One region of the Acidovorax sp. 106 genome, then DNA from elsewhere that is predicted to be linked to it. Evidence: riboswitches for the same ligand, from Rfam matches in the RefSeq annotation. Region 1 holds a riboswitch; the other holds the start of a gene.
What was found. Region 1 has a riboswitch for cobalamin ahead of C8C98_RS21015 (TonB-dependent receptor domain-containing protein). Riboswitches for the same ligand answer to the same signal wherever they lie in the genome.
Positions count from the first base shown of each region.

Region 2: it holds a riboswitch for cobalamin, as region 1 does, so the genes downstream of both, cobM (precorrin-4 C(11)-methyltransferase) here and C8C98_RS21015 (TonB-dependent receptor domain-containing protein) in region 1, are expected to answer to the same signal.

Region 1 covers NZ_RCCC01000001.1:4,777,183-4,792,270, reverse strand. Annotated here, with positions in the region: gene ccoG (cytochrome c oxidase accessory protein CcoG) at 1-45, shown strand, start outside; gene C8C98_RS21065 (FixH family protein) at 91-378, shown strand; gene C8C98_RS21060 (hypothetical protein) at 452-745, shown strand; gene fnr (fumarate/nitrate reduction transcriptional regulator Fnr) at 791-1,513, opposite strand; gene hemN (oxygen-independent coproporphyrinogen III oxidase) at 1,703-3,085, shown strand; gene C8C98_RS21045 (sulfite exporter TauE/SafE family protein) at 3,094-3,825, shown strand; gene C8C98_RS21040 (HD-GYP domain-containing protein) at 4,245-5,525, shown strand; gene C8C98_RS21035 (bifunctional diguanylate cyclase/phosphodiesterase) at 5,558-7,969, shown strand; gene C8C98_RS21030 (sulfite exporter TauE/SafE family protein) at 8,022-8,837, opposite strand; gene C8C98_RS21025 (cell division protein ZapA) at 9,306-9,656, opposite strand; gene C8C98_RS21020 (DUF904 domain-containing protein) at 9,653-9,892, opposite strand; cobalamin riboswitch at 9,941-10,181, shown strand; gene C8C98_RS21015 (TonB-dependent receptor domain-containing protein) at 10,268-12,160, shown strand; gene C8C98_RS21010 (cobyrinate a,c-diamide synthase) at 12,178-13,548, shown strand; gene cobU (bifunctional adenosylcobinamide kinase/adenosylcobinamide-phosphate guanylyltransferase) at 13,557-14,138, shown strand; gene C8C98_RS21000 (ABC transporter substrate-binding protein) at 14,328-15,088, shown strand, end outside.
Region 2 covers NZ_RCCC01000001.1:1,788,540-1,803,627, forward strand. Annotated here, with positions in the region: gene C8C98_RS07900 (ParB/RepB/Spo0J family partition protein) at 1-361, shown strand, start outside; gene C8C98_RS07905 (class I SAM-dependent methyltransferase) at 708-1,451, shown strand; gene C8C98_RS07915 (COG3014 family protein) at 1,792-3,312, shown strand; gene C8C98_RS07920 (YcfL family protein) at 3,370-3,765, shown strand; gene lpoB (penicillin-binding protein activator LpoB) at 3,815-4,426, shown strand; gene C8C98_RS07930 (hypothetical protein) at 4,625-5,590, shown strand; gene C8C98_RS07935 (alpha/beta hydrolase) at 5,610-6,629, shown strand; cobalamin riboswitch at 6,664-6,899, shown strand; gene cobM (precorrin-4 C(11)-methyltransferase) at 7,055-7,861, shown strand; gene C8C98_RS07945 (sirohydrochlorin chelatase) at 7,861-8,925, shown strand; gene C8C98_RS07950 (precorrin-8X methylmutase) at 8,922-9,608, shown strand; gene C8C98_RS07955 (cobalt-precorrin-5B (C(1))-methyltransferase) at 9,616-10,752, shown strand; gene cbiE (precorrin-6y C5,15-methyltransferase (decarboxylating) subunit CbiE) at 10,749-12,071, shown strand; gene cobI (precorrin-2 C(20)-methyltransferase) at 12,068-12,922, shown strand; gene C8C98_RS07970 (cobalamin biosynthesis central domain-containing protein) at 12,919-13,728, shown strand; gene C8C98_RS07975 (cobalamin biosynthesis protein) at 13,741-14,253, shown strand; gene C8C98_RS07980 (energy-coupling factor ABC transporter permease) at 14,267-14,932, shown strand; gene cobJ (precorrin-3B C(17)-methyltransferase) at 14,952-15,088, shown strand, end outside.

The sequences.
Region 1 (15,088 bases):
GGCGCCCATGTATCGGAAAAAACTGTCTTTTTGGTTCCTCGGTAAGCAGCCTGTGGTCTCGCTGTTTTACCCGTTTTGATGGAGTTTGCTATGTCTTCGATTTCCTCTTCAGCACCCGCACCCGCACCCGTCCAGGCTGCCCCTTGGTGGAAGTTTGGCCATGTTTGGCTGGTGCTCTCAGGCCCCGCGATCGTCGTAGTGGCGGGCTTCGTCACCTTGTGGATTGCAGTGTCCAGTCCTGACCCTGTGGTTGCTGAAGACTACTACCAGCAAGGCATTGACATCAACAAGAGGCTGGAGAATCCGGAGCCCGGCATGGCACCTGCGCTCAAGGGCCGCAACCATGCCGTGACACCACTCAAAGACCAGCCCCGCTAGTTGCGGGGTCAGGGCCTCCATGGCGGTAGGCCCAGGCTTCGACGCCTTCTCAAAACCATACGGAGACACCACGATGTGGACACAGCGTTTGATGTGGATTGCTTGGCCTGCTTTTTTGGTCGCCGGGGCTTTGGAGGTGTTGGTGTTTGCCATGGTGGACCCCCAAGACCTGCACTGGTTTGGACAGCCGCTGGCGTTGTCTCGGCAGGGGGTTTACACCCTGGCGTTCTTTGCCTTTTGGGCGCTCACCATGTTGTCGGGTGCCATGACCACGCTGCTGGCCATGTCACCGTTTGAACTCAACCGCTGCCCTGTGCCTGACCAAGACCGGCCTGACGATTGCCGCAAGACACCATCTTGCCCTTGATGTGGGTTGCAAGCTACCGTTGGGCATGCCCTGCAAGCAGGTTGCTCAATGGCATGCTTGCTGATTGTTCACGATGCGGCGCAGGGCATCGGTGTCCAAGATTCGTACGTGGCGCTGGCGAACTTCGACGGTTCCATCCTCTACGAATTTGGAGAAAGTGCGGCTCACGGTTTCCAATTTGAGGCCCAGGTAGCTGCCAATTTCTTCCCGGGTCATGCGCAGCACCAACTCCGATTGAGAGAAGCCGCGAGCATGCAGGCGCTGTACCAGGTTGAGCAGGAATGCCGCCAAGCGCTCTTCAGCCCGCATGCTGCCCAAAAGAAGCATCACGCCGTGTTCGCGCACGATTTCGCGGCTCATGATTTTGTGCACATGGTGCTGCAGTGCCGTTACTTCGCGTGAGAGTTCTTCAATGCGATCAAACGGCATCACACAGACTTCGGCGTCTTCCAGCGCCACGGCGTCGCAGGTATGGTGATCATTGACAATGCCATCCAGGCCGATGATCTCACCGGCCATTTGAAAGCCCGTGACTTGGTCGCGACCATCCTCAGTGGCGACACAGGTCTTGAAGAAACCTGTGCGAATGGCGTACAGCGAGGTGAAGGCTTCGCCATTGCGAAAAAGTGTGCCGCCGCGCTTGACTTTGCGGCGCACGGCCACCACCTCGTCGATGCGCTGCAGCTGTTCGTCATTGAGGCCAACGGGCATGCAAAGCTCGCGGAGGTTGCAGTTGGAGCAAGCGACTTTGATGGTGAGCGGATTCATGGCACAGAAACCTGGTTGATGTTCGGGCATATCGTGCACGACGAGGGAGGCCGGTATGCCTCGGTCTGCGAGTAGCAGCAGATGATATGCATCAAATTGTCGCTCTTGTGGAGATGACTTCACTTGATGCAGGTCAAGGACGCAAGAGGAGGGGTGCGGCACAGTAAGCTAGTACGCAAGGATATCCCCATGACCGCAGTTACCCCAGAACTCCTGACCCGCTTTGACGTGCCAGGCCCTCGATACACCTCCTACCCCACGGCAGACCGTTTCGTGGAGGCATTTGGCCAAGAGGAATATGCCTTGGCATTGGCGCAGAGGCATCTGGGAACAGGTGCCAAGGCGATGCCATTGTCGCTTTACGTGCACATTCCGTTTTGCGAGTCGCTATGCTACTACTGCGCTTGCAACAAGATCATCACCAAACACCATGACCGCGCCGATGTCTATTTGCGCTACCTGAGCCGTGAGATTGATCTGCACACGGCCCAGTGCGGTGTAGGGCAGGTGGTCAGTCAGCTGCATTTGGGGGGGGGGACGCCGACGTTTCTCTCGGATGAGGGCTTGCGCGAACTCATGTCTATGCTCAAGCGCAGCTTCACGCTGGCGCCTGGGGGTGAGTATTCGATCGAGGTGGACCCGCGGACTGTGAATGCAGAGCGCTTGGCCTTGTTGGCCGAGTTGGGTTTTAACCGGCTGAGTTTTGGTGTGCAAGACTTTGACACCGAGGTACAAAAGGCCGTGCACCGCGTGCAGCCCGCCGAGCAGGTCTTTGCTTTGGTAGAGTCCGCCCGGTCCATTGGGTTTGATTCCATCAATGTGGATTTGATTTACGGTTTGCCACGCCAGACCCCTGAATCTTTTGACCGTACGCTGTCCCAGATCGCTCAGCTCCGCCCGGATCGGATTGCGCTGTACGCTTATGCTCACTTGCCAGACCGCTTCAAGCCCCAGCGTCGCATCATCACTGCCGAGCTGCCTACGGGCGGAGCCAAGGTGGCCATGTTGTCGCGTTCGCTGGATGCCTTTTTGGAGGCGGGCTACGTGTATGTGGGGATGGACCATTTCGCGCTGCCCACCGATGCCCTGGCCATTGCCAAGCGGCAAGGGCGCTTGCACCGTAATTTCCAGGGGTACAGCACGCAGCCTGACTGCGATCTGATTGGCTTGGGCGTATCGGCCATTGGGCGCATTGGTGCCACCTATAGCCAAAATGCCAAGACCCTGGATGAGTACTACGACCACCTCGACCAGGGGCGTTTGCCCGTGGTCCGTGGCTTGGCACTGAATCGGGACGATCTGGTGCGACGTGCTGCCATCATGGCCTTGATGTGCCAAGGAGAGTTGCTCATTGAGCCCATGGAGCAGGCTTGGCTGATTGACTTCCGCCGCTACTTTGCTGCTGAGTTGGATCAGCTCCAGGACATGCAGACCCAAGGCCTGGTGGAGGTCGGTGACGAGGGTGTGCGTGTCACGGCCATGGGGTGGTTCTTTGTGCGTGGCATTGCCATGGTGTTTGATCGCTACCTGCAGGCTGATCGCACGCGTGCCAAGTTCTCTCGCATCATCTGACACTCGATATGACTGGTGCCGTGGCCTGGACTGCGTTGGTGATGGGGCTCCTGGGTGGTACCCACTGCATTGCCATGTGTTCGGCGCCTTGCGGTGCCGTGGTGGGGGCGGGCGCTTCAGTGGCAGGAACTCTCCCGCCAGAGCAGCCTGTGCACTGGATGCCACGCAGCGCAGCACCCTCTGTTCTGCGCCAGTTGGCTTTTCACAGTGGCCGTGTGCTGGGCTATTCGCTGCTGGGGGCCTTGGCGGCCTGGGCGATGGACAGCCTGGCCTGGGTCACCCAGCAATCCATGGCACTGCGGCCTGTGTGGACGCTCATGCACGTTGCTGTGCTGGGTTGGGGGCTGATGATGATGGTTCAGTTGCGCCAGCCTGCCTGGGTGGAGCAGGCCGGTCGCTCAGTGTGGGCGCGTGTCAGGCCCTTGGTGGGCAGCCCTGCCGGGGTGGCGTCGGCTGGTATGTTGTGGGCTCTGATGCCCTGTGGGCTGCTTTACTCAGCGCTGTTGGTGGCAGCGCTCAGTGGCGGCCCGGTACAAGGGGCGTTGTCTATGGCGCTTTTTGCAGTGGGCAGCGGCCTGTGGCTGGTCGGTGGCCCGCTGGCATGGCATTGGGGGCGCAAGCACCTCCAAGCGTTGCGGGGTGATTGGGGGGCTCGTATCAGTGGCGCCTTGTTGTGTGGCGTTGCGGTGTGGGCGTTGTGGATGGACTTGGTATACAAGCCTTCACTGTGGTGTCGTTGAGTCAGGCGCTTGGCCCTGCCTGCCAAGAACCTGTTCAAAGAGCTGGCCGACTGCTTTGGCTTGTATAGCTAGCGATCAGTCCGTCACTTTTTGGCAATTTCACCACACTCCGTCAGCTTTTACATCTTGCTGGACCAGCTGATCTATCTTTGCGGGACAGCCATTTTTCTGCTTCTGCCGAACCGTGCGCTGAGATGGCCCCGGCTGGGCACAAGGTTTTGCGGCTTTTGCGTCTGAGTTCGACCTCTTTTCCAGAAAAGCGCTGCTGGAAATAGGGGGTAAACGCCTTGCTCAGGCGGCCATCAGAACTGGTGATAATGGGCTTAACAATTGCCGCGGTATTGTTACATTTTCCCACTGTCACCTATTGCGCTGTGAATACCTCAGTTCTTATCGATATCAGCCAGTTGCGAATTGGCATGTATATCCAGCTGGATTTGAGTTGGATGCAGCATCCGTTTCCCGTCAGCAATTTCAGGGTGGGCTCTGCGGAGCAGATCGCAACCCTGCGCGAGTTGGGGCTCACCCAAATCAAGGTGCTGCCCAAGAAAAGCGACCCCGAGTTTCGCCATGGCGTGATTCCGCCAGAACTCGAAACTCCGCCAGCATGCCCAGAGCCTGTATCGCCTGAGTCCGTTGTTGCGGATCAATCCTCTGCATTGACCGCTGGGGCTGAGAATGCCCTGGCGTTGCGGCGCAGGTTGCTGCTGGCAGCCCAAAACGCTTCTTTGATGGCCTGCGATCAGCGCTTTCGCTTGGCCACTCGCCAGTATGTGGCGATGGAGAAGCTGGTCAGTGACCAGCCCCAGGCTGCGCAAGCTGAAGGGGCATCGCTCGTGTCAGAGTGTGTGGGTGAGCTGCTTGAAAACAGTGACTCGGTGATCCGCCTGCTCTCTGAGGGCGTTGGTGAGCCGGGTGCACTGCATCCCGTGAATGTCATGGTGCTGAGCCTTTTGCTGGGCAAAGCGCTGGGTATGAAAAGCGCCGAGTTGCATGACCTGGGTGTCGCGGCGTTGCTGCACGACATCGGAAAAATGGGCATGCCGCTGCAACTGGCCCATGTCTCTTCTTCCATGACCCTCGCTGAACGCTCGCGCTACGAGGGCCATGTGGCCGCCTCGGTAGCGTTGGCCACGCGCATGGGTTGGGGCAAATCTGTGCTGACCGCCATCGCGCAGCACCATGAAATGGTCGATGGCTCGGGCTTTCCTTTGCGTCGCGGCGCGGCAGAGCTGGGTCGATCCAGCCAAGTGGTGGCGCTGGTCAATCACTATGACCGCATTTGCAGCCCGATCGGTGGAGGGGGCCTTACGCCCCACGAGAGCTTGTCTGTGATCTTTGCACAGCACAAGTCGCGGTTTGATTCTGTGGTGCTGGGTGCCTTCATCCGCATGATGGGGGTGTACCCCCCGGGCTCCATCGTCCAGTTGGTCAATGACCGTTATGCCATCGTGGCATCGGTCAACTCTTCGCGGCCCCTGCGTCCTCGGGTGATTGTGCACGATTCGCGCATCCCCAAGGACGAAGCCCCGATCCTGGATTTGGAGACGGTGCCAGAGCTGGGCATTCGGCGCAGCCTGAAGCCTTCGCAGTTGCCTCGTGATGCGCTGGATTACCTCTCCCCGCGCAAGCGCATCTGCTACTTTTTTGAGCGTGCAGTCAGCCCAGACTCCGTCGCAGCAGAGGCCCAGGCGTTGTGACATACCCACTGCCGCAGCCTTGGCTGGATGCGATGCTGGAGGCTGTCTGTCTGGTGGATGAGAAGTCTCTGGCAGTTCTGGCAGCCAACGAGGCCGCCGCCAAGCTACTGGGGCGTACCGTTCAGGAGCTGGTGGGGCAATCTGTGCTGGGTTTTGTTGCCACCCCGCAAGACCATGTGTTTTGGGCACAGCCTGTGGATGCCATCGCGGACGGCATCCACTCTGAAACCAGTGTGCTGCATGCCAATGGCGCGCTGATTGCGGTGGAGCGGCAGTTGCGCCGCGTGCCATTGCCGGGGGGCGGCACGGCCTTCTTGCTGGCGATGATGGACCGCAGCCAACAGCAGACGACCGAGTTGGAGCTGGAGACCTTGCTGTCGGAGTTGAGGGCGACGCTGGACTCTGCTGCAGACGGGATGCTGGTGTGTGCCATGGATGGCAGCATTCGGGCTTTCAACCAGCGTTTGGTCAAGCTGTGGCGCATCCCGCCAGACATGTTGACCCGCCGTGATGACCCGGCCGTTTTTGCCCACATGGCGGATCAGGTGCGCGACCAGCAGGGCTACTCCGGGCGGATGGCGGCCATCATGGCCGACCCGATGCAAGAAAGCACCGATATTCTGGAGCTGAGCGCTGGCACAGTACTGGAGCGTCGGTCTGTGCCGCAGCTCAGCCGTGGCTTGCCCGTTGGGCGGGTCTATTCATTCCGTGACATCACGCGCCAGACAGAAGCCCAAGCCAGTCTTCGGTTGGCAGCCAGGGTGTTCGAGTCGAGTCTGGACGCTATCTTCATTGCCGATCGCCAGCATCGGATCTTGCGGATGAACCCGGGTTGCGAAAAACTCATGGGTTCTGCCGCCCCCATTCATGAGGGGCAGTTGGCCGCTTCCCTGTTCAGGCCTTTGGGTGATGCCCTGCTGATGGAGCGGGTGGGTGAGGGCTGGAAGAAGTCGGGGTTTTGGGAGGGGGAGTTGTGGATGTCGCGCCGAATAGGGAGCGACTGCGCAGTGCAGTTGTCCTGGGTGGCCCTGCACGACGAGAGCGGGCAAGTCATGCAGAGCATTGGCTTCATGCGCGATCTCACGGCGCAGCACGCCGCACAGAAGCGCATTGAGGAACTCGCCTACAGCGACGTGTTGACGGGATTGCCCAACCGTTTGTTGCTCGCGCAGCGCGCGGATGCGGCCATTGCCGCAGCACAGCAACAAGGCGGCAGTTTTGCCATCTTGTTTTTGGATCTGGACCGCTTCAAGATCATCAATGACTCGCTGGGGCATCCGTTTGGTGATCGGGTCCTGCAGTTGGTGGCCGAACGTTTGCAAACCTGCCTTCGGCAAACAGACATGCTGTGCCGACTGGGAGGGGACGAGTTTGTCATCTATCTGCATAGCGGCGATGCCACCGTTGCAGAGGCGGTGTCGCGCCGCATTCTGGACGAGATGCTGCGCCCCTTTGGGCTGGATGGCATGGGTTTCTCTATCCAGTGCAGCATTGGCATTGCGTTGTTCCCGCACGATGGGCTTTCGCTGGACGACCTCATCAAGCAGGCCGACACAGCGATGTACCGCGTCAAGGAACGTGGCCGGGGCAGCTACGGCTTTTACCAGCCGCAGATGAATGCCAACCTGCTCTCCCGCATGAAGCTGGAGCATGCCATGCGCCAGGCTTTGGGACTGAAGCACATGTCGGTGCACTACCAGCCGCAGGTCAGTCTGACCACGGGTGCCATCACGGGGGCCGAGGCGCTGATCCGTTGGACGGACCCAGAAATGGGCCCTGTGTCACCGGGGGCGTTCATTCCTCTGGCCGAAGAATCTGGCTACATCGTCACGCTGGGTGCCTGGGTGATGGAGCAGGCGATACGGGAGGCTGCGGGCTGGATGCAGTCCGGGAGCCCCATTGTTGTCTCAGTGAATGTATCGGCATTGGAGTTTTTGCAGCCCGATTTCGTGAGCCGACTGGTCTCTTTGCTGGACGTCCACGGACTGCCGCCAACCTTGCTGGAGCTAGAGTTGACGGAGAGCATTTTGCTGCAGGACGCGCAGGAGATGGCGCAGCGGCTGGGGGTGCTTGCCAAACTGGGGGTCAGCCTGGCCATCGATGACTTTGGGACGGGCTACTCCAGCCTGGGCTATCTGAAGAAACTCCCGATCCACAAGCTCAAGGTGGACCAGTCTTTTGTGCGTGGTTTGCCCGACGATGATGGTGACCATGCCATCGTGAGTGCCGTGATCAGCATGGGACACGCGCTGCGCATTGCCGTGGTGGCCGAAGGTGTTGAGACCATGGCCCAGAAATCCATGCTGCAGCAAATGCAGTGTGACCACTTCCAGGGATTCCTGTGCGCGCCAGGGCTGCCTGCGCAAGACTTTCGCCTGCTGCTTGCCGACCCCGGCAAGGTGGTGCGGCGTATGCAACAGCAGGGATTTGCGGCGGCGGCCTGAGGCTTGTTTGGCGGCGATTGCAGTTGCTAACAACCGGGTGCACTGGCTCGGTTCAAGAAGCCAGCACACCTTTCCAGAACATGTAGGCCGCCAGCGCAAACAGCAGACTGGCAAACACGCGCTTGAGTTTTTTCACGGGCAAGTTGTGGGCTGCTTTCGCACCCAATGGGGCCGTCAGCACGCTGCAGGTGGCAATCACTCCCAGTGCTGGCAGCCACACATAGCCCAGCGAGCCTGCTGGTAAATCGGCCACCGACTGGCCGCCCAGCACATAGCCAATCACGTTGGCCAAGGCAATCGGAAAGCCCAGCGCAGCGCTTGTGGCCACCGCGTTGTGGATGGGCACGTTGCACCAGGTCATGAACGGCACACTGACAAAGCCTCCCCCTGCGCCAACCAAGCCCGACAAAAATCCAATCACCCCGCCTGCACCCATCTGGCCTGCCGAGCCAGGCATTTGCCGCGTGGGGGCAGGTTTTTTGTCCAGAAACATTTGCGTGGCAGAAAAGCTGACGAACAGGCCAAAGAAGATGGCCAGAAAAGAGCCTTTGAGCAGAGCAAAGACCCCCAGGCTGGCGGCGAAGCTGCCCAGCACAATGCCAGGAGCTAGCTTGGTCACGATGTCCCAGCGCACGGCTCCCCGCTTGTGGTGCGCACGCACGCTGGAAATGGAGGTGAACACAATGGTGGCCATCGATGTGGCAATGGCCATCTTCACGGCCAAATCTGGGCCCACCTGCTTGGCGCCCAGGATGTAGGTCAGAAATGGCACCAGCAGCATGCCGCCGCCAATGCCTAGCAGCCCGGCCAGAAAGCCGGTGCACAAACCCAAAACGCCCAACTCAACAATCAGCAGAGGATCCAGCATAAGGGAGGGGTACCGTAGGTGTTGGAGTGGGGGCTGAGCTGCCGCTCGGCAGCGCTTCGCACAGAGAGTGCCAAGCGTAAGAAGAAGGTGTCTGCGAATGCCACCGGACCGGCATCCTGAACCGGGGGTTCAGGGGGGCGAGGGCAGCCTGACGTTGGGTTCATCTGACGCGAGACGATCACGCTCACCAGGCAATTACCAAGCCCGAGCTCAGGGAGCATTGGTTCAAGGAAATATAAAGCCCGGCAGCACCGCAGACCTCACCATTGTAGGCCTTTGGCCTTGAGGTTGCAGGCAAAGCGGTGATGTATTTGGGGATGGGTTGCGAAGCCTGGGCCAAACGCCGTGGCCGACGCGTTTGCGCTCTGGGCTGGCGGCCACGGGGCCCGCCATCTGGCCCGTGCAGCCATGCCTAAAAGCCGAAACACACCATGGGCTGCCTGCCCAGGGTGGCCGCAGCCAGCACCGTCAAAGCAGCTGGCCGTCTTGCTCCAGCGCCTGGTCCAGGCGGCCCAGCAAGCTTTGCAGGCGTTGGTTTTCTTCATCGCTGGGGGCTGTGGCCGCCAGGGTGGGGGCAGGGGTGTGCACTGGCATTGCTGCTGCCTTGGCCGCCGCTGCATCGCGGTCGGCGATTTCAAAAGCCAAGTTCAGCGCAGCCAGCACGGCGATGCGCTCGCGGGCGCGGACTTTACCGGCATCGCGGATGCGGGTCATGGCGGTGTCGACCCGCTCCACTGCATCCAACAGGCGCGATTCTTGCCCCTCGGGGCAGGCCAGCAGGTAACTTTGCTGCAGGATCTGCACCTCGATTTGCTTCATTCGATTTCCTTGGTGGGGGCGGGCGCGACGGGCGCGGTGTTGGCAGGCAGGCGCTCCAGCAAGGCATCGATTCTGCCGCGCGCTGCGTTCAGGCGGGATTTGAGTGAATCGCGCTCCTGGGTCAGGGCGCTGACTTGATCGGCCAGCAAGGCATTGGTGCGTTGCAACTCGGCGTGGCGTACCAAAAGGCGCTCAACGCGCTCGGCGATCTGATCGGTGGTGGAGGGTTCTGCCATACAGCCCTCAATTGTAGGGTCGTCTGTTCCAGGCGGGGAATGCAGAGGCCCTAAAATCCGCGAGTTGGTGCTCGCTGCTTGGTTCACAGGCCGCAGTTCAACGGGAAGCAGGAAGGCGACCACCACGGTGGCGTGCCCGGCCTGCGCTGCCCCCGCAACGGTCAGCGGACGGATCGAGTCGATCCTCTCTCCATTCACACATGCCACTGGGGGCCTTGAACAAGCCCCTGGGAAGGCTTTGGAGAGCGTTCCGCCAGCCCGGATACCGGCCAACACGGTGGTTGTGTACGCCTTATCAAAGGGCGGCACAGCCTTATCACCCACACGCTGGCGGGGAGGCCGGCACGGGTTGTTTGTTGATTGAGTTCCCCCACGATGAGTTACCCCATCCCCCGCGCCCGGAAGCTGGCGCCGTTGTCTTTGCGTCCGAATTTGTTGGCGCTAGCCGCCACTGGGCTGTGCGTCTTGTCGGTGCCCGCCCACGCCCAAACCGCCGCTGCAGGCGCCACGGTGCTGGCGCAAAACCTGCGTACGCCTTCTTTGTCTGAAACCGTGGTGGCCGCCACGCGCACTGAGCAGCCACTTTCCGATCTGGTGGCCGATGTGTCCATCGTGGACCGCGACAGCATTGAACGCAGTGGCGCCACCGGCCTGGGCGATTTACTGGCCCGCCTGCCAGGGGTGGAGATGTCGCGCAATGGCGGCCCAGGCAATGCAACCAGCCTGTTTCTGCGCGGTGCAGAAACCCGCTTCACTGCCGTGTACATCGATGGTGTGCGCATGGACTCGCAGTCCACCGGCGGCGCCGCGTGGGAGGCCATTCCGCTCGGGCTCATTGACCGCATCGAAGTCTTGCGTGGCCCTGCGGGCGCGGTGTATGGCTCTGACGCCCTGGGCGGTGTGATTCAGATCTTTACCAAGCGCGGTGAAAAGGGCTTCGCGCCGTTCGTTTCTGTGGGCGTGGGCAACCGGGGCACGACCAAACTTGAAGCCGGTGTGAGCGGGGCCAGTGGCACGGTGGACTACGCACTGGGCCTGATGCGTGACGAGAGCGATGGCTTCAACGCCCGCCCCATCGCCGGCCAGAACCCCGACAAGGATGGCTACCGCAACACCGCTGGCAATGCCCGCGTGGGCTTGCAACTGAACGCGGTGCACCGCCTGGAAGGCACTCTAATGGTGGGTGACACCAACAGCGGCTACGACAGCGGCCTGGGCAATGACGACCGTAGCCTGCACACCATGCACGCGCTGGGCCTCAATTGGCAGGCACAGTGGAGCAGCGCCTACAAGACCAAGTTCAGCGTGACCGATTCGCGCGATGAATACGAAACCAAGCCCTCGGTGTACCTGTCGGACACGCGCCTGCGTGGCTATTTGTTCCAGAACGAATGGCGTGAGGGGGCCCACCAACTGACGGCCGCACTGGAGCGCCGCGAAGACCACCTAGAGAACAACCCCATCGACCGCGACCGTTCGCAAAACGGCGTGGCGCTGGGCTATGGCTACAACGCCGGTGGGCACACGGTGCAGGTCAACGTGCGCCACGACGACGACAGCGAGTTTGGCGGCAAGGACACGGGCAGTATTGCGTACGGCTACGCCATCTCGCCGCAATGGCGCGCCACCGCCTCGGTGGGCACCGCCTTCCGTGCGCCCACGTTGTACCAGCGCTTTAGCCAGTACGGCGTGGCCAGCTTGAAGCCCGAGTCGGCGCACAACGCTGAACTGGGCCTGCGCTATGCCCAGGGCAGCAGCACCTTCTCGGCCGTGGCTTACCGCAACCGCGTTACCAACCTGATCACCTTTGTGGGCGCTTCGGCATGTTCGCCCACGCAGACACAGGGCTGTTACGCCAACACCGCCCGCGCCGAATACAAGGGCGTGACGCTGGCCGCATCGCACCGCGTGGGCACCGTGCAACTGCACGGCTCGCTCGATCTGCAGCGCCCGCGTGATCTGGACACTGGCAAGCAACTGGCCCGCCGCGCCAAGCACCACGGCACCTTCGGGGCCGATACCGTGGTGGCTGGGTGGACGCTGGGGGCAGAAGTGCAGGCCTCGGGCCGCCGCTACGACACCATTGCCAACACCAACGTGCTGGGCGGCTACACCCTCATCAATCTGTATGCCAGCACCCGCGTTGCGCGCGACTACACCTTGCTGGCCCGCGTGGACAACCTGGCCGACAAGGACTACCAGCTGGTCCGCAACTACGCCACCGCAGGCCGCACGCTGTTTGTGGGCTTGAAGTGGGCACCGCAGTGACCTTGACCGCAGCCGGGATGCAGACGCCCGCCCGCTGCCCCGCCTTGTTGATTGCTGCCCCGGCCTCGGGGCAGGGCAAGACCACGGTGACGGCGGCGCTGGCGCGGCTGCACACGCGCCGGGGCCTGCGTGTGCAGGTGTTCAAGTGCGGTCCAGACTTTTTGGACCCGCACTGGCACCAGCTCGCTAGCGGCCAGCCCGTGCACCAGCTCGATCTGTGGATGAACGGCGAGGCCGACTGCCGCCAGCGCTTGCATGCCGCAGCGCAAAGCAACGACCTCATCCTCATTGAGGGCGTGATGGGCCTGTTTGACGGCACCCCCAGCGCGGCCGATCTGGCCCAGCACTTTGGCGTGCCGGTGCTGGCGGTGGTGGACGCATCGGCCATGGCGGGCACTTTTGGCGCGCTCGCCTTTGGCCTGCAACATTACCGCGTAGACATGCCCTGGGCCGGCGTGCTGGCCAACCGCGTGGGCAGCGAGCGGCATGCGCAGATGCTGCGCGATGGTCTGCGCGACAGCGCCGACTGGATGGGTGCGCTGATGCGTGTGAGCCATGGCGAAGAGCCTGCTGGCGCCAGCAAAAAGGGCGCGGCCTTGCTGCCCGAGCGCCATCTGGGCCTGGTGGCCGCACACGAGCTGGCCGACAGCGCCCAGCGCCTGGATGCCGCCGCCGATGCACTGGCCGCCACCCCGCTGGGCCAAATGAGCCCGCAAGACCTGCAGCGCTGGGCGGTGGACTTTCCCGCGCCCGAGCATGCAGAGCCCGTGCCTGCCTTGCTGCAGGGCCGCACCGTGGCCGTGGGGCGCGATGCCGCGTTTTGCTTTACCTACGCCGCCAACCTGCAGACGCTGGAGCAACTGGGCGCGCGCGTGGTGTTCTTCTCGCCCCTGCACGATGCCGCCTTGCCCGATTGCGACGCCGTGTGGCTGCCCGGTGGCTACCCCGAGCTGCACACCGACCGTATCGCTGCCAACACCGGCATGAAGGCCAGCCTGATGGCCCATGTGCTGCAGCGCAAGCCGCTGTGGGCCGAGTGCGGCGGCATGATGGCGCTGTTCGAATCCATCACCCACACCGACGGAACCCCCCACCCCGCTTGGGGCCTGCTGCCCGGACATGTCCGCATGCAAAAGCGCCTGGCCGCGTTGGGCCCGCAGCAACTGGTGGTGGATGGGCGCACGCTGCGCGGGCACACCTTCCATTACTCCACCGCGCAAAGCGATGCACCCGTGGTGTCGCGCACCTCGCGGCCCGATGAGCCGGTGGCGGCCGATGCGGGCGAGGCGCTGTACCGCCTGGGCAGCATCCACGCCAGCTACTTCCACGCGTGGTTCCCGTCCAGCCCCGTCGCTGTGGCACGCCTGCTGGGTGGAGTGACTGCGTGAGCCAATTCATGCCAAACAGCCGCTCCGAGCTGATCCTCGGCGGACAGAAAAGCGGCAAGTCCCGCCGCGCCGAGCTGCAGGCGCGCGACTGGCTGGCCCAGTCGCCCGCACACAACGCCGTGCTGATTGCCACCGCCCAGCCTTGGGACGGCGAGATGCGCGAGCGCATCGCCCGCCACCAGCGCGACCGCGCCGAGCGCGTGCCCGGCCTGCGCACGCTGGAAGAACCCCGCGACCTGGCAGCCGCCCTGGCCCAGCACAGCACCGCGCACACGCTGGTGGTGGTGGACTGCCTCACCCTGTGGCTCACCAACTGGCTCATGCCTGCTGGTGACGACGCGCTGGATATCAAGCAAAAACAGGCTCTAGCGCTTGATTGGAAGGCGCAAGCAGCTCATTTTTTGATAGCAATTGAAAAAGCCCCCGGCCCCGTGGTGCTGGTGGGTAATGAGATCGGCCTGGGCGTCATCCCCATGGGCCGCGAAGTGCGCGCCTTTGTCGATGCGCTGGGCGTGCTCAACCAGCAAGTGGCGCAGGCGTGCGATCGCGTCACGCTGATGGCGGCTGGGCTGCCGCTGAAACTGAAATGAATCACCCCCTGAGTCGCGTCGCGCCTTCTCCCTCTCTCGCTTCGCGGGAGGGGGACGCCGTCCGTGCACACAAGCGAAGCGCCGCATCTGCGGCTTGGCGGCCCTTGAACGACGGCCCTGGTCTGGATCGCGCCAGTTTTGAGCGTGGTGGGTTGTTTTGTACAGCAACGAATTCACTGAGATAGAACTATGAAACCCACCCCCGTGCGCCGCATCCTCTGGGTGATCGCCATCCTCATCGTTCTGGGCCTGCTCATGGCCGGGCTGGCGCGGGCGCAGCCCGTGCAGGTCACAGACGACCGGGGCCGCACCATCACCTTACCCCGGCCACCCCAGCGCATCGTGAGCCTGCTGCCCTCGCTCACCGAGACCATCTGCGCGCTTGACCAATGCCACCGTCTGGTGGGCACCGACCGCTACTCCAACCACCCCGCCAGCGTGCAAAAGCTGCCCAAGGTGGGCGGCGGGCTGGACCCGAGCATCGAATCCGTGGTGGCGCTGCGGCCCGATGTGGTGGTGATGTCCGTTTCGTCCCGTGCGGGCGAGCGGCTGGAGGCACTGGGCATTCCCGTCGTCACGCTGGAGCCCAAGACCCAGGCCGACGTGCAGCGCGTGCTGGTCAAAATGGCCCAGCTGCTCGGCCAGCCAGACGATGCAGCGCACAAGGTGTGGCGCGTGATTGATGCTGCGGTGTCTGCCGCCGCCCAAAGCCTGCTGCCGGAGGCCCGCAACGCGCGGGTGTACTTTGAAGTGAGCCGGGGCCCGTATGGCGCGGGCGAATCCTCGTTCATCGGCGAGACGCTCACCCGCTTGGGCGTCAAGAACGTCATTCCTGCATCGCTGGGGCCGTTTCCGCGCCTGAACCCCGAGTTTGTGGTGCGCGCCAACCCCGACCTCATCATGATGGGCAACCGCAGCATGCAGGCTGCTGCGTCCTACCCCGGTTGGAA
Region 2 (15,088 bases), 3.0 Mb from region 1:
GCTGATGGCGGGCGATATCGACATGGGCCACGCGCGGGCGTTGCTCTCGCTCGATCGCGCCGCTCAGATCACTGCGGGCAACCAGATTGCGGCCAAGAAACTGTCGGTGCGCGAGGCCGAGAGCCTGGTCAAGAAGATTGGGGCCGAGTTCAGCCTGGTGCCGCAAAAGCCCAAGAAAGAAAAGTCCCGCGACATGAAACGCGTGGAGGAAGAGTTGTCGGACCTGCTGATGGCCGCTGTGGAAGTGCGCGTCAAAAAGCGCGTGAAGCGGGCAGGGCGCCTGGAGGACATGGGCGAGTTGGCCATCCAGTTCGGCTCCATCGAAGAACTCAACGGCCTCATCGAGCGACTGCGCGGCTGAGTAGTTCACAGCGCAGCCCCGTGGCGGGTGCCGATTGCGCCATGGGGCGCCCCAGAGAGCCCTGGCTGCAATGGTCTTTGGCCGGGGCGCGTTGACAGCCCGGCGGGCGCGAATGTGAACTTTGGCACAACCCTGGCATTGGCGAGGGCCTGAGGGCCCCAGAAAACACACCCAACCGGCCTACACTGCCCGCTGCAGACCGGCGCCTGGAGCGCGCCGTGCTTCCGCCTGCCCTCGCCATGAACCACCCTTGTCTTGATTGCATTGCCTTGCCTTGCCCGCAGCCACGCTGTGGCGCTGCGGTGCGCTGCCGTGCGCTGCCTGGGGCGGATGGGTGCGCATGATGATGGTGTCCCTGCGCCTGCCCTGGCCCTTGCCTGCCTTGCTGGCCTGGGCGGCTGCTTGGCTGCTGTTCATCACGCTCCGGCCCGTGGTGCCCATGCTGTGGGCCATGCTGCTGCCCTGCCTGCTGGGCACAGTGGCCAGCTTGCTGGGTGAAAGCTGGTGGCGGCGCGGGCTGATTGCGGCGGGCTTTCCCTTGTCCCTGGCATTGACAGGCATGGTCACCTTGCCCGCCTGGGCCTGGTTGGTGCCCTTGGCACTGCTGCTGCTGGTGTACCCGCTCAACGCCTGGCGCGATGCCCCCTTGTTCCCTACCCCCCGCCATGCCCTGCAGGCCCTGGCTGTGCAGGCCCCCTTGCCCGCAAACGCGAAGGTGCTGGACGCAGGCTGCGGCCTGGGCGATGGCCTGCTGGCCCTGCGCCACGCCTACCCCGATGCGGTGCTGCACGGTATTGAGTGGAGTTGGCTGCTGCGGGTGGCCTGCGCGCTGCGCTGTCCCTGGGCCCGGGTGCGCCGGGCCGACATGTGGAAGGCCGACTGGAGCGGCTACCAGATGGTGTACCTGTTTCAGCGGCCCGAAAGCATGGCCCGCGCTGCGGCCAAGGCCCAGGCCGAGATGGCCCCCGGCGCCTGGCTGGTGAGCCTGGAGTTTGCGGTGCCTGGCGTGCTGCCCCGCGCCCAGCTGCGAGCCCCGGGTGGGCGGGTGGTGTGGATTTACCGCGTGCCATTGCAGGACCAGCGCCGGTGATCGCCATGGCCGAGCCGCTTGTCCACTCCCACCTGCTGGTGCCGCTGCAGGCCCGCTTGGTTACAGAAAAGATACAACGTTTTGCTACATTCCCGGCTGGCTACATCTGCCAACAGAATTTCCAGAAAACTCACAGCTTGAGGGAGCTGCCTGACACGTTTGCGCGCCGGGAGGGGGCGCACCGTGACACCCGATCCATCCCATTGATTGCCTGGTTTCAATGCGCACTTCGCCCGCCGTTGCGGCGGTACAGCCTTTGCGCGCGTTGGCCTACCGGGCTGGAGGCGATGGGTCCTGCAGGGCTTTCTGAGATCCCGTTTACCGTTCTCCTAGGAAAAAAATGAAAACTCTTGCGCACTTTCGTCCCCGTCTGCTGTGGGTGCTGACGCTGAGCGCGGCCCTGACCGGCTGCGCCAGCATGCAAAGCCATGACAAGCTGGCCACCGACGTGCAGTCGGCAGGCCGCACCGGCGGCATTCCGGCCGCTTTGCAGCAACTGGAGGCATCTGCCAAGAGCGAGGACGACAAGACCGCGCTGCTCTACAACCTGGAACGCGGCGAATTGCTGCGCATGGACCGCCGCTACCAGGACAGCACCAACGCTTTCTTGCTGGCAGACATCAAGGTCAAGGAATGGGAAGAAACCGCCAAGACCAACCCCACCAAATTGATGGGCACCGTGGGCGCGGCGCTGATCAGTGAACGCCTCAAGAACTACGAAGGCCAGGATTACGAAAAGGTGTGGCTTACCACCCGCCTGGCCCTGAACCGCGTGGCCGTGGGCGATTTTGAAAACGCCCGCGTTGACATTAAGCGCACGCACGAGCGCGAGGCCATCATTGCCGAGTTCCGCTCCAAGGAAACCCTGGCGGCGGAAGAAGAAGCCAAGTCCAAGGGCGCCACCGCAGGCGGCAAGGAGCTCAACGGCTACCCCGTTGAAACCCTCAACGACCCCGAAGTGCTGGCACTGAAGAACGGCTACCAGAACGCCCTGAGCCACTACCTGGCGGGCTTCATGTACGAAGTGCTGGGCGAGTCTGGCCTGGCCGCCCCTGGCTACCGCAAAGCCATTGAACTCAAGCCTGAAACTGGGGTGCTGGAAGAGGGCCTGCGCGGCCTGGACAACCGCACCAGCTTCACCTGGAAGCGCCGCCAGCGCATGACGGACGTATTGTTTGTGGTCGAAGCTGGCGACGCGCCTGCGCGCAAGCCCAAGGCCTTCACCATCCCCGTGCCCACGGGCCGTGGCTTGGTCACTGCCAGCATCTCTTACCCCATCATTGAGCCCTCCACGGATCCGCTGCTCACCACGCTGTCGGCCGCTGGCACCAACCTGAAGCTGGAAAAAGTGGTGGACGTGAACGTGATGGCCCGCCGCGCCCTCAAGGACGAAATGCCCGGCATGGTGTTTCGTGGCGTGACCCGCGCTGTGGCCAAGGGCGTGGTGCAAAACGAGCTGCAAAAGCGCGGTGGCCTGGTGGGCGGCCTGATTGGTGCCGTAGCCTCGGCAGCCACCGAAGTGGCCGATGACCGCCTGTGGCGCATGCTGCCCGGCCGCGTCTACATTGCCCGTGGCTACCTGCCCCCAGGTGAGCACGTGGTCAGCGTCAATGGCCGCGCCTTGCCTGACCCGGTCAAGATCGACGGTCAGTACGCACTAGTGCCCCTGCGCTTGTACGAAAACACGGTGCTGATGGGTGACATTGCCAGCCTGGGCAAGCTCGCTCCTGCCGGCTCTGTGCCTGTGGAAGCCGCCGCCCCTGCCGCCAAGCCTGCCGCGCGCACCGCCACACGCACTGCAACCACCAAGCCCGCAGCCAAGTCCCCTGCGGCTGCACCGACACCTACCGCCAAAAACTGAGCGAAATCCGCCCAGTCCATTGGCCCATTTCATGATTTGCCTGAAGGAGTCTTTTGAATGACCAACCGCATCATCCTGAGCGCCATTTGCGCCGCCTGCGTGGGTTTGGCTGGCGCTGCCAGCGCCCAACAACACGATCCTGCCACCCCCCTTGCTGTGGCTTCCAAAGTGGCCCTGCGCGGTGAAGCCAACGGCATCGCTGTGCGCGAGATGCGCCTGGTGCGCAAGAACGACATCCTGGCGGTGCAGGCCGACCTGTCCAGCTCTGTGCGCAGCGACCGCACACTGTTCTACCGCTTCAAGTGGCTCGACAACGTGGGCAACCAAGTCGGTGATGGTGAGTCGTGGAAGCAGCTCACCGTGCTGGGCCTGGGCCAGCAAACCATCAAAAGCGTAGCCCCCACCGGCGCAGCCGTGGACCTGCGCCTGGAAATGAATGTGGAGCCGCGCTGAGCCACCCCCACTTCAAGCACCTTCTGTTTTGTTCAGAGAGATAAACACCATGCAACGCAACTTCCAGCGCACGGCGCTCATCGTGGCCTTTGCGGCCAGCACGCTGGCCCTGTCGGCCTGCCAAAACCTGTCCTCCCCCACCGTGCGTTTTGACCGCCAGGTCAACTACGGCGACGCCAAGGGCGTGGAACTGGTGACCAACGAATTCGGCTCGTCCGACCTGCAGATGATTGCCGAGAAGATGACCGGCAGTCTGCTCGAAACCGGCATCTTCCAGGGTCGTCCCACGGTGACCATTTCCACCGTCAAGAACAAGACCAGCGAGTACATCGACACCACCAACGTGATGAACTCGATCCAGACCGCGTTGGTCAAGTCGGGCAAGGTGCGCTTCACGCGCTCCATCAATGAAATGCAGCAGGGCGTGGACGAGCTGCAGCGCCAAAACCAGAGCGGCCTGTACAAGCAGAACACCACGGCCAAGGTCGGCCAGATGACAGCGGCCAAGTACCAGCTCGAAGGCGAGCTGACCAGCATCGTCAAGCAGAACAACAACACCAAGGACGTGTTCTACAAGTTCACGCTGAAGATGTTCGATGTGCAGGAAGGCACGATCGAATGGCAGGACGAAAAAGAGATTCGCAAAACGAGCAAGAAGTAAAGGAACCCCCTGAGCGGCTTTGCCGCTTCCCCCTTTCTCTCGCGCTTGGCGCGGGAAGGGGGACGCCGCCAGCGCGGCGGGGCGGCCCTTGCGCGGCGGCCACTGGTATCGACCGCGCCAGTATCGGACGATGTGCGTGTTGGATTGCGCCGCGTCTGATTCATCCCTGAATTCCCGTCAGCTCACAAGGAGCACACCATGCAACGCAGAACCACTTTGCACACGGCACTGGCCGTGATCGCCGCCACCACGCTGGCCTGGGGCAGCAGCGCCCAGGCGCAAAATGCGGCCCCCAAGATTGCCGTGACCGACTTGGCCTATGCCCAGCGCGTGTCCGAATATTTCGTGGCCGGTGCTTACCAGCGCAGCGCCCAGATGAGTGCGCGCAGCAGCCAGGGCGGCAGCCACAGCCATGGGGCATACGGCGGTGGTGGCTCGTACTCCGGCAGCCAGTCGGTGCAAGCTTCTGAGCAGGCCAGTGGCACCTATGTGGCGGGCAGCTACAGCTACATCGAGCAGCGCGAGCTGGGCGGCTACACCAACGACATCAAGGGCGCTTTGCTGCAGGGCACCTACTTCCGCCTGGTGCAGGGCAAGGGCTTTGACGCCGGTGCGCCCCAGGCCTCCAAGGCCGAGCAGGTGCTCAACCAGGTGCAGGGCGGCAAGATGGCCACGCCCAAGGCGCAGCCCCAGGTCACCGACGTGATCGCCCGCATCAAGAAGGGTGAATTCAACGGCGCCGACTACGTGCTGTTTGGCGTGGTCTCCAGCATCGACTTCACCGACGCGCTGTCTCCCCTGCAGGGCAGCAGCAGTGCCACGCGCCAGTACGGCCTGCAGTTGCTGGCCGACTTCTCGCTCATCAACACCCGCACCTATGAAATCAAGGCGGCGTTCTCGGCCCAGGGCCAGGGCAACGACACCAAGATTTTGTCCACGCGCGGCGACATCGCCCCGCCCAACCGTGCCAAGGTGATCCGCGAGACCTCGCAAAGCCTCGCGCAAGACGTGTACGTGCAGCTCGCTACCCAGTTGGGCTACACCGATGCACACCTGTCCCGTGGCGTGCGACCTCCACAACCGATGGCTTACCCCGCAGACGGCCAACCCCAGCCCATGCCTGTGCCGCAGCAGCAGCCTGAGCAGGTCATCATCCTGAAGTGATGTGGGTTATCGCGTGGCGATGAACGCTATGGCGCTCTCGCTGCGCCAGCGCACCGTGAAGGCCAGCCTTGTGCTGGCCTTTTTTGCGTGCGCTGTCACGGGGTTGCACGGTTGCGCAGCCCCGCAGTCGCCTGCAGAGACCGTTGAAGGGCAGGGCGCCGTGCGATTTACGCCCCTGCGGCTGAGTGTGGGTGAGGACCCAACGCAAGCGCTGTGGGCGCTGCAGCGCGGCCCGCTGGCGCTGCCCTTGCGCTACCGCGTGGTGGTGATTCCGGGCTCGGGCTGCGCGGGCATGGGGCCGCTGGCAGACCGCTACTTTCGCGGCCTGCTGCACGCCCAGGTCACGGTGCTGCACAAGCCCGGCGTGCACCCCCAGGACACTTCCGCGCCCGCTGACTGCCCGTCCCATTTTGTGCAGAGCGACAGCCTCTCCCACTGGGCCGCCCACGCGCGCGTTGCGCTGGACCAGATCGTCGCCATACAGCCGCCCGCCAGTGTGGGTGCAGCGCCACCACCGCTGTTGCTGGTCGGTATTTCTGAAGGGGCAGAACTTCTTCCCGCGCTGGCCGCAGTGGCTGGGCCAGATCTGGCCGGCGTGGTGATGATTTCCAGCAGCGGTCTGGACCCGCGCGAAGCCGGGCGGCTTCAGGCACTGCGCACGGGCCACGGTGCCGATTGGGACGCCTTGGGCCGCATGCAGGCCAGCACAGCCTCAGACTCCAGTGTGCACCAAGGCCGCAGCCTGCGTTACTGGCGAGACCTGTGGCGGTGGCCCGTGCAGCAGCCCCTCATCGACGGCCCCTGGCCTCTGCTGCAAGTGTGGGGGGAGCGTGACGAACTGGTGCCCGCCGCGGCCTACGGGCAATTTGCCCAGGCGGCCCAGCGGCGCGCAGCGCCCTACTGCGCGCGCAGCCTGCCCGGGGCAGACCACGGCCTGCAAGCGCCGGGCGCAGATGGCGTACAGCAGGTGTTGCAGTGGGTGCAGCAATGGGGACGATCCCCTGGCGCAGGTCTGTGTGCATCGCTTGCGCTGCACTGATCCCATGCGTTGTGCCATGCGTGATACCCGCTGCCCTATACTCGCCCCCGTTGGTGCTCGTGCTGTCATTGCGATGGTACAGTTAAACGGGAATCAGGAGAGCGCGGCCCACCACGAGTCGCAATCAACCTGAGCTGCCCCCGCAACGGTAAGCGAAAGAACGCACGCGCGTTCATCCTGCGTCACATGTCCACTGGGCCCCTCGGCCTGGGAAGGATTCACAGGAACATTTCGCCAGCCCGGAGACCGGCCGACAAGCGGGTGAGCCACGTGCTCGCCTATCTCACAGAACCTGCGGGGAGGCAGGGGTCTGGGTCCGTCCGGGTGGTTTTCATGCAGACTTTATTTTTACTGGCCCCATGGCCAGTGGCGCAGCATTTGGTGAGCCATGGCACCCCCATGTGCTGCCTGGGCTGGCGCCAGCCATGACGGTCGGTACCGTTTGGTTTGTGGGCGCGGGCCCGGGGGATCCGGAGCTCATCACCGTCAAAGGCCGCGCGCTCATAGAGCGCGCAGGCGCCATTCTTTTTGCAGGCTCGCTGGTCAACGAGGCCGTGACCCGCTGGGCGCCGCCCGGCTGCGCCATTGCCGACAGCAAAGACATGACGCTGGAGCAGATGGCTGCGTGGTTGATTGCGCAGGCGCAGCAGCACGCGGTGGTGATTCGCCTGCAAACGGGCGACCCGGCCTTGTATGGCGCGCTGATTGAAGTGGTGCAGCCGCTCGACGCCGCCGGAGTGCCCGTGCGCGTGGTGCCGGGAGTGTCTTCGGCCATGGCGTCTGCCGCTGCAGCGGTGGAAAGCTTCACGCTGCCCGAGGTCACGCAGACCGTGATCTTCACCCGCGTGGAAGGCCGCACCCCCATGCCCGAAGGCGAATCGCTGGCCGAGCTGGCGCGCCACCACTGCACGCTGTGCATCTTCTTGTCGATCACCCTGCTGCACAAAGTGCAGGAGCAACTGCGCGCCGCTGGCTGGGCCGATGACGCCCCCATGTTGGTGGTGCACAAGGCCAGCTGGCCGGGCGAGGAACTCATCATTCGCGGTACGTTGGCCGACATTCGCCAGCGCTGCCGCGACGCCAAGGTGGTCAGCCAGGCCATGGTGATTGCCAGCCCCAATCTGGGCGCACGCCACTGGCCCACGCTGGCCAAGTCCAAGTTGTACGACGCCAGCTTTACCCACCGCTTTCGCAAGGCCAGTGCGCCTGCAACGTCCACGGAGACTTCCTGATGCAACCCACAGCCACGCCCCTCGGTACACACCACGGCGCACGCCACGACGACACCATTTTGCTCATCGGCCACGGCTCACGCGAGGCCGAGGGCAATGACGAAATTCACCGCTTCGTAGCCCAGTGGCGCGAGCGCCAGCCCGGCTGGAACATCGAGGTGTGCTTCATCGAATTTGCCGCCCCTAGCCTGCATGACGGCCTGCAGCAAGCCGGGCGCAACGCCCGCCGCGTGCTGGTGCTGCCGCTCATCTTGAACGCGGCAGGCCACGTGAAGATGGAGATTCCAGAAGCCATCGAACACGCCCGCGAGCACTGCCCCGGCACTGAATTTCTGTATGGCCCGCACCTCACCGCGTGCGATCCCATCCTCGATGTGCTGCGCCGCAACCTGCGCAAGTGCATGAACGCGCTGGACATGCCCGACCCCACCACCACCGGCGTGGTGCTGCTGGGGCGGGGTTCGTCCGACCGCCAAGCCAATGGCGACGTGGCCAAGATGGCCCGCTGGTTGATGGAAGAGACCGACCACGAGCTGGTGGACCTGGCCTTCACCGGCATCACCTGGCCGCGCCTGGAGCGCGCGGTGCAGCGCCAGGTGCTGGTGGGCATGAAGCAGGTGGTGGTGCTGCCGTATTACCTGTTCACCGGCACGCTCATGCAGCGCATTGCCCGCCAGGTGGAGCACCTGCGCCAGCAGTACCCGCAGGTGCGGTTTGCACAAGCCTCGTACTTTGGGTTTGAGAAAGAAATCTTTGCCCTGCTGGAGCAGCGTGTGGCCGACCTGCGCGCGGGCGTGCCCGACAGCAAGCTGCCGTGCGACGGCTGCAAATACCGCGAACTGGCGCACGACATGGGCCACGGCCACAGCCATGAGCACACCCATGCCCCGGCCGCTGAGGCCGTAGTGCACCTGCATGCCCCGCACGGGGTACATGACCCTGCGCATGAACACGGGCATGACCACAGCCACGAACACCGTCACGACCACGGTCATGGCGATCACGTCCATCCACACCCTCATGCGCATTCCCACGGGCACACCCACGAGGCCCAGCCCGCATGAGCACCGTCAACACCGTCACCGAGCAGCTCACCCGCGCCGGGCAGGCCATTGAGCACGACAGCTTTGCCATCATCGATGCCGAGGTGCAAAGCCACAGCTACACCGCCGAGCAATGGCCCATCGTGCGCCGCATGATCCATGCGAATGCGGATTTTGAGTTCAACGGCCTGACCGACTTTCACCCGCAGGCCGTGCAGGCGGGCGTGGCCGCCATGCTGCGCGGGGGCACGCCCGTGGTGGCCGATGTGGAGATGATTTGCTCGGGCCTGTCGCAGCCCCGCCTGGCGCACTTTGGCATGCGCACGCACCAGTTCATTTCAGATGCCGATGTGATTGCACAGGCCCAGCAAGAGGACACCACCCGCGCCGTACAGGCCATGCGCAAGGCCCACCGCCTGGGCTTGCTGCAAGGCGCCATTGTGGGCATTGGCAATGCGCCCACAGCGCTGATCGAGCTGGCCCGGCTGATTGCAGAGGAGGGCGTGCGCCCCGCGCTGGTGGTGGGCATGCCCGTGGGCTTTGTGTCGGCGGCCGAGTCCAAAGACCTGATCGCCAGCCAGCACGAGGTGCCTTGGCTGGTGATTCGCGGGCGCAAAGGGGGCTCCACGCTGGTGGTGGCCGCTGTGCACGCTTTGCTGTCGTTGGCCGAGGCGCAGCAAAAGCTGACGACCGCCCAGGGCTGACAACGCCATGATGGAAAAAACCGTTCACCGGGGCACCCGCACCGGGTTCACCACCGGGGCTTGCTCTGCCGCCGCCGCTGCCGCTGCCGTGCAGGGCCTGGTGCACGGCGCGGTGCCCGATGCGGTGGACTGCCTGCTGCCCAACGGCGACACGGTGCGTTTTGTGGTGAACGACGGGCGCTGCGATGTGAGCACCCCTGATGCCACCGCCCATGCCATGGTCATCAAGGACGCAGGCGACGACCCCGACTGCACCGACAAGGCCCACCTCACCGCCGATGTGCGCGTGCTGCCCGGCGAGGCCGGTGTGGTGCGCCTGTGTGGCGGCTTTGGTGTAGGCACCGTCACCATGGCCGGGCTGGGTCTGGAAGTGGGCGGCCCGGCCATCAACCCCGTGCCCCGCCGCAACATTGAAGACAACGTGCGCGCCGCTGGCGGCCCGCTGCTGGCCCATGCCGGGCTGGAGGTCACCATCTCCGTGCCGCAGGGCGTGGAGATGGCCAAGAAGACGCTCAACGCCCGTCTGGGCATTTTGGGCGGCATCTCCATCCTCGGCACCACTGGCATCGTCAAGCCGTATTCCACCTCGGCCTACCGTGCCAGCGTGGTGCAGGGCGTGCAGGTGGCGGCCACGCTGGGCCACGGCGTGGTGGTGCTCACCACCGGCGGGCGCACCGAGCAGTTTGCGATGAAAGAGCACGCCGCGCTGCCCCCCGCCTGCTTTGTGCAGATGGGCGACTTTTTGCGCTATGCCCTCGACGAAGCCGTGGCCCAGGGCCTCACCGAAGTCGTCATTGGCGGCATGGTGGGCAAGCTGACAAAAATAGCCCAGGGCGAAACCATCACCCACGCCAACCGCGCCGAGGTAGACACCGAGCTGCTGGCCCAACTGGCCGCAGGCATTAGCGCGCCGCCCGAGGTGTGCGCCGAGATTGCCGCCGCCGAAACCGCCCGCTTTGCCGCCGAGCGCATGCAGGCCCTGGGCCTGGCCACGCCTTTCCATGAAGCACTGGCCCAGGCCGTGGTGCGCACGCTCATGGCGCCCGACCGCTACGGCGGTAAGTTCCGCCTGCAGGTGCTGGTGTGCGACTTTGACGGCCTGAAGATGGCCGAAGCCGCTTCTTCTATTCCAAAGACGACATGACCGATCCCCAACCTTGCCGAGTGATCGGCGTGCTCGACGACGGGGCTGCCAGCCTCAGCCCCACTGCCTTGGCGCTGCTGCGCCGGGCCGACTGGGTCATTGGCGGCACCCGCACGCTGGCGCTGCTCGAAGACGACATCGCCCCCCAAGCCCAGCGCCGTGATCTGACGGGCCAGCTCAGCGCCGTGCCCGGCTGGATTGCTGCGGCACGCGAGGCAGGCCAGACCAGCGTGGTGCTGGCCACGGGCGACCCGCTGTGCCACGGCATTGCCAGCTATCTCGCATCGCGTCTGTGCATCGAGGCGGTGGAGGTGCTGCCCAATCTATCGACCGTGCAGCTCGCCAGTGCCCGCCTGGGCCTGGCCTGGCAGGACGCGCGCATTGTGTCCGTGCACAGCAAAGATGCGGGCGAGTGGCATGTGGGTGCTGCGCCCGGGCACGGCCTGTATGCCCTGGCGCAAAGCCTGCGCCAGCACGACCGCCTGCTGGTGCTCACCAGCCCCGACAACTCGCCCGATCGCATTGCGCGGCTGATGGTGGCAGAAGGCCTGGGCGACGACTTTCAGATGGCCGTGGCCGAGCGCCTGTGCACGCCCGACGAGCGCGTGGTGGCCGAGCTGTCACCGCACGACGCTGCGCAGCAGACCTTTGCCGACCCCAACGTAGTGGTGCTGGTGCGCAGCCAGGTGCGCCCGCAGCCCGTGCGCATGGGCCTGGCCGACAGCGCCTACCACCAGCGCCAGCCCGACAAAGGCCTCATCACCAAGCAAGAGGTGCGCGCCGTGTCGCTGGCCCGCATGCAACTGCGTGCCGACAGCCGCGTGTGGGACATTGGCGCGGGCAGCGGCTCGGTGGGGCTCGAAGCCGCCCGCCTGTGCCCGCAAGGCCATGTCTGGGCCATCGAGAAGAACGAGGCTGACTTCGCCATCGCGGGCCAAAACGCCCGCGCCTTTGGCCTGAGCAACCACACGCTGGTGCATGGCAAGGCCCCCGAGGGGCTGGATGCGTGGCCGGACCCGGACGCCGTGTTCATCGGCGGCTCCGGTGGTGAGCTGCAAGAGCTGATTGCCCTGTGCCTGCGCCGCTTGCGCACGGGCGGCTGGCTGGTCATGAACTTTGTCACGCTCGAAAACCTGGCCAGCGCCACGCAAGCCCTGCAAGCCCAAGGCGCGGTGTGGGATGTGCTGCAACTGCAGGCCGCCCGCAGCAAGCCCATCTTGCACATGCACCGCATGGCGGCAGAGAACCCGGTGTGGATCGTTTGCGCGCAGCCGGGTGAGGGCGCAACGGTAGCAGCCGAGCAAGGGGAGGGCGCATGAGCGAAACGGACATTCAAGTCGCTCCCACGCTGGGCCGCCTCATTGGCGTCTCCCTCGGCCCCGGCGACCCCGGCCTCATCACCCGCGCCGCGTGGGCCCAACTGCAGCGCACCGATGCGGTGTGGACCTACCCCGCCCGCAGCACCAAAACGCCCAGCTACGCGTTTGACATCGTGCAGCGCGCCGGGCTCACACCGCCCGCACAGCACCGGACGCTGCTGTTTCCTATGACGCACGACGGCGACAAGCTCGCCCGCGCCTGGATGCGCGCCGCAGAGACGGTGCTGCCCTGGCTGCTGGCGGGGCAAGACGTGCTGTTTTTGGTAGAGGGCGACGCCAGCACCTACGCCACCTTTGGCCACCTGGCGCGCACGGTGCAGGCGCTGGATGCGCGCATTGACGTGCCGGTGATTGCTGGCGTCAACGCCTTCGCGGCGGCCTGTGCCGCCCGTGGCATGCCGCTGGCCGAGCAGGACGACACCATTGCCATCGTGCCCGCCGCTTATGGCGTGAGCGCGGTGGACCGTTTGCTCACCGACTTCGACACCCTGGTGCTCATGAAGGTCAAGCCGCTGATGGACGACCTCATCGACTGGCTCACCCAGCGCGGCTTGCTGCCCCACACCCAGTTCATCGAGCGCGTGGGCGCGCCCGACGAGCGCAGTGTGGCGGGCGTGGACCTGCCCGCCCTGCGTGGCACCAAGGTCAGCTACCTCTCGCTCATGGTGGTGAAGAACCCCCACCGCATTCGCGGCGAGCGCATCAAGGGTTGCCTCAAAAAGACCTCGCCCGCGCCGTTGCCTGCATTGGATGGCAGCGGCCTCTTTGCCGAATTGGAAACTACTGAATGACAGCATCTTCTGTATCACCCGCCGTGGTGCTCTCTGCCCCCGTGAACCCTGAGCAAGAGGCGCGCGTCTGCATCGTCGCCATCACCCGGCACGGCGCGGCGCAGGCCGCCCAGCTGGCGCGTGACTTGCCCGACGCCCACATCTGCACTGCCGCCAAGTTTGCGCAGGCGTTTGACGGCCTGCCCAACACCGTGCGCGCCTACGAAGGTGCCCTGCGCGACGAGATGGCGCCGCTGTTTGCGGGCTACGACCAGCTCGTGTTCTTTGTCTCGCTGGGTGCCGTGGTGCGCTTGATTGCACCGGTGCTGAAGTCCAAGGACGAAGACCCCGGCGTGACGGTGGTGGACGATGCGGGTCAGTTCGTCATCCCCGTGCTCTCGGGCCATGTGGGCGGCGCCAACGCCATGAGCGAGCGCATTGCCGACCTGCTGGGCGCCACGCCCGTGCTCACCACCGCATCCGATGTGGGCAAGACCATTCCCGTAGACATCTTGGGCCGCCACCTGGGCTGGCGCGTGCAGGCCTCTAAGATCAACATCACCCGCGTCTCGGCCCACGTGGTCAATGGCGAGCCCATTGCCGTGGTGCAAGAGGCCGGTAGCACCCGCTGGTGGACCCGGCCCACGCCGTTGCCCGCCAATGTGGAATGCCTCACCGCCTTTGCGCAAGTGCGGCCCGACCACCACAAGGCCGTGCTGTGGGTGACCGATGCGGAGGTGCCCGACACCCTGTGGGCCGACTGGGCCGAACGCCTGGTGGTGTACCGCCCGCCTGCCGGTCAGGCCGCAGACGCCACCGCCGCCTGAACCCTGCCTGCCATGACTCGCACACCGTCCAGCCCACTTGCAGATGCACTCGCGTCAGCACATGCACGCGGATCGGCGCCGCCCGCTGCCGCACAGCCTCTGGCCGTGGGTCTGGGCTGCGACCGGGGCACGCCGCTGGCGACGGTGCAGCAGTGCCTGCAGCAAGCGCTGGCGCTGGCGGGGGGCACGCTGGCCGATGTGGCGGTGCTCGCCAGCATCGAGGCCAAGGCCGACGAAGCCGCCTTTTTGCAACTGGCGCAGCAGCACGGCTGGCCGCTGCAGTGGTTCACCGCTGCCCAGCTCGCCGCCGTGCCAGTGCCCAACCCCTCAGCCACCGTGCAGCGCTACATGGGAACGCCCTCGGTCAGCGAAGCCGCCGCCTTGCTGGCCGCGCGGGCCGATCTGCGCGCGCTGGTGGTTGAAAAGCACAAGCTGCGTGGGCCCGATGGCAAGAACGCCACCGTGTCCATCGCCCGCATGGCCGCTGCGCCCTCCACCCCTTTTTCACCCCCGTCCGTTTCTTGAAAGGAAACCTCCCATGCACATCGAAATCGGCATCATCTCCCCCGAAAAGCTGGCCTACGCTGGCGTGGCGGCCACGGCCCTTTTAGGTGCCCACACCATGGGCCTGCTCAAAAGCCCCACCGCCTGGCTGCGCACTGCGCTGGCCGCGTTCTTCTTCAGTGTGCTGATGCAGGCCTGGCATTTGCCCGTGGGCCCGTCAGAGCTGCACTTGGTGGGCGCTATGCCCATCTACCTGCTGTTTGGCTTCATTCCCACGCTGTTCGGCTTTGGCCTGGGCCTGCTGGTGCAAGCCGTGGTGTTCGAGCCGCAAGACATGGCCCACCTGGCCGTCAACTTCCTGAGCCTGGCCGTGCCACTGGTCACCGTGCACCACACCCTGGGCCAAAAGATCAAGGGCATCACCGTGGCCAACGTGCTCAAGCTCGACGCCGTGTACTACGCAGGCGTGACGCTGATGGTGGGCTTCTGGCTGTCCATCAGCAACGATGCCGCCCCCGTTGCCGACTGGGCACTGTTTGCCGCCTCGTACGCCAGCCTGGTCGCCATCGAGCCGCTGCTGACCATCGGCCTCGTGGCCCTGGCAGGCCGCATGCAAGGCAACCGTTGGCTGACAGCTTGCATCGACGAAGGCCTGCTGCGTCGCGCAGCACCCGCAGTCTCCGCTGCAGCGTCGGCTTGATCTGCAAAGGGCTGAGTCCATGACCGCAGGAAAAATCATGCTCGTGGGCATCGGCCCCGGCAGCACCGAGCACATGACGGCGCGCGCCCGCGCCGCCATTGCCGAGGCCGACACCATCATTGGCTACGTCACTTACATCAAGCTGGTGGCCGACCT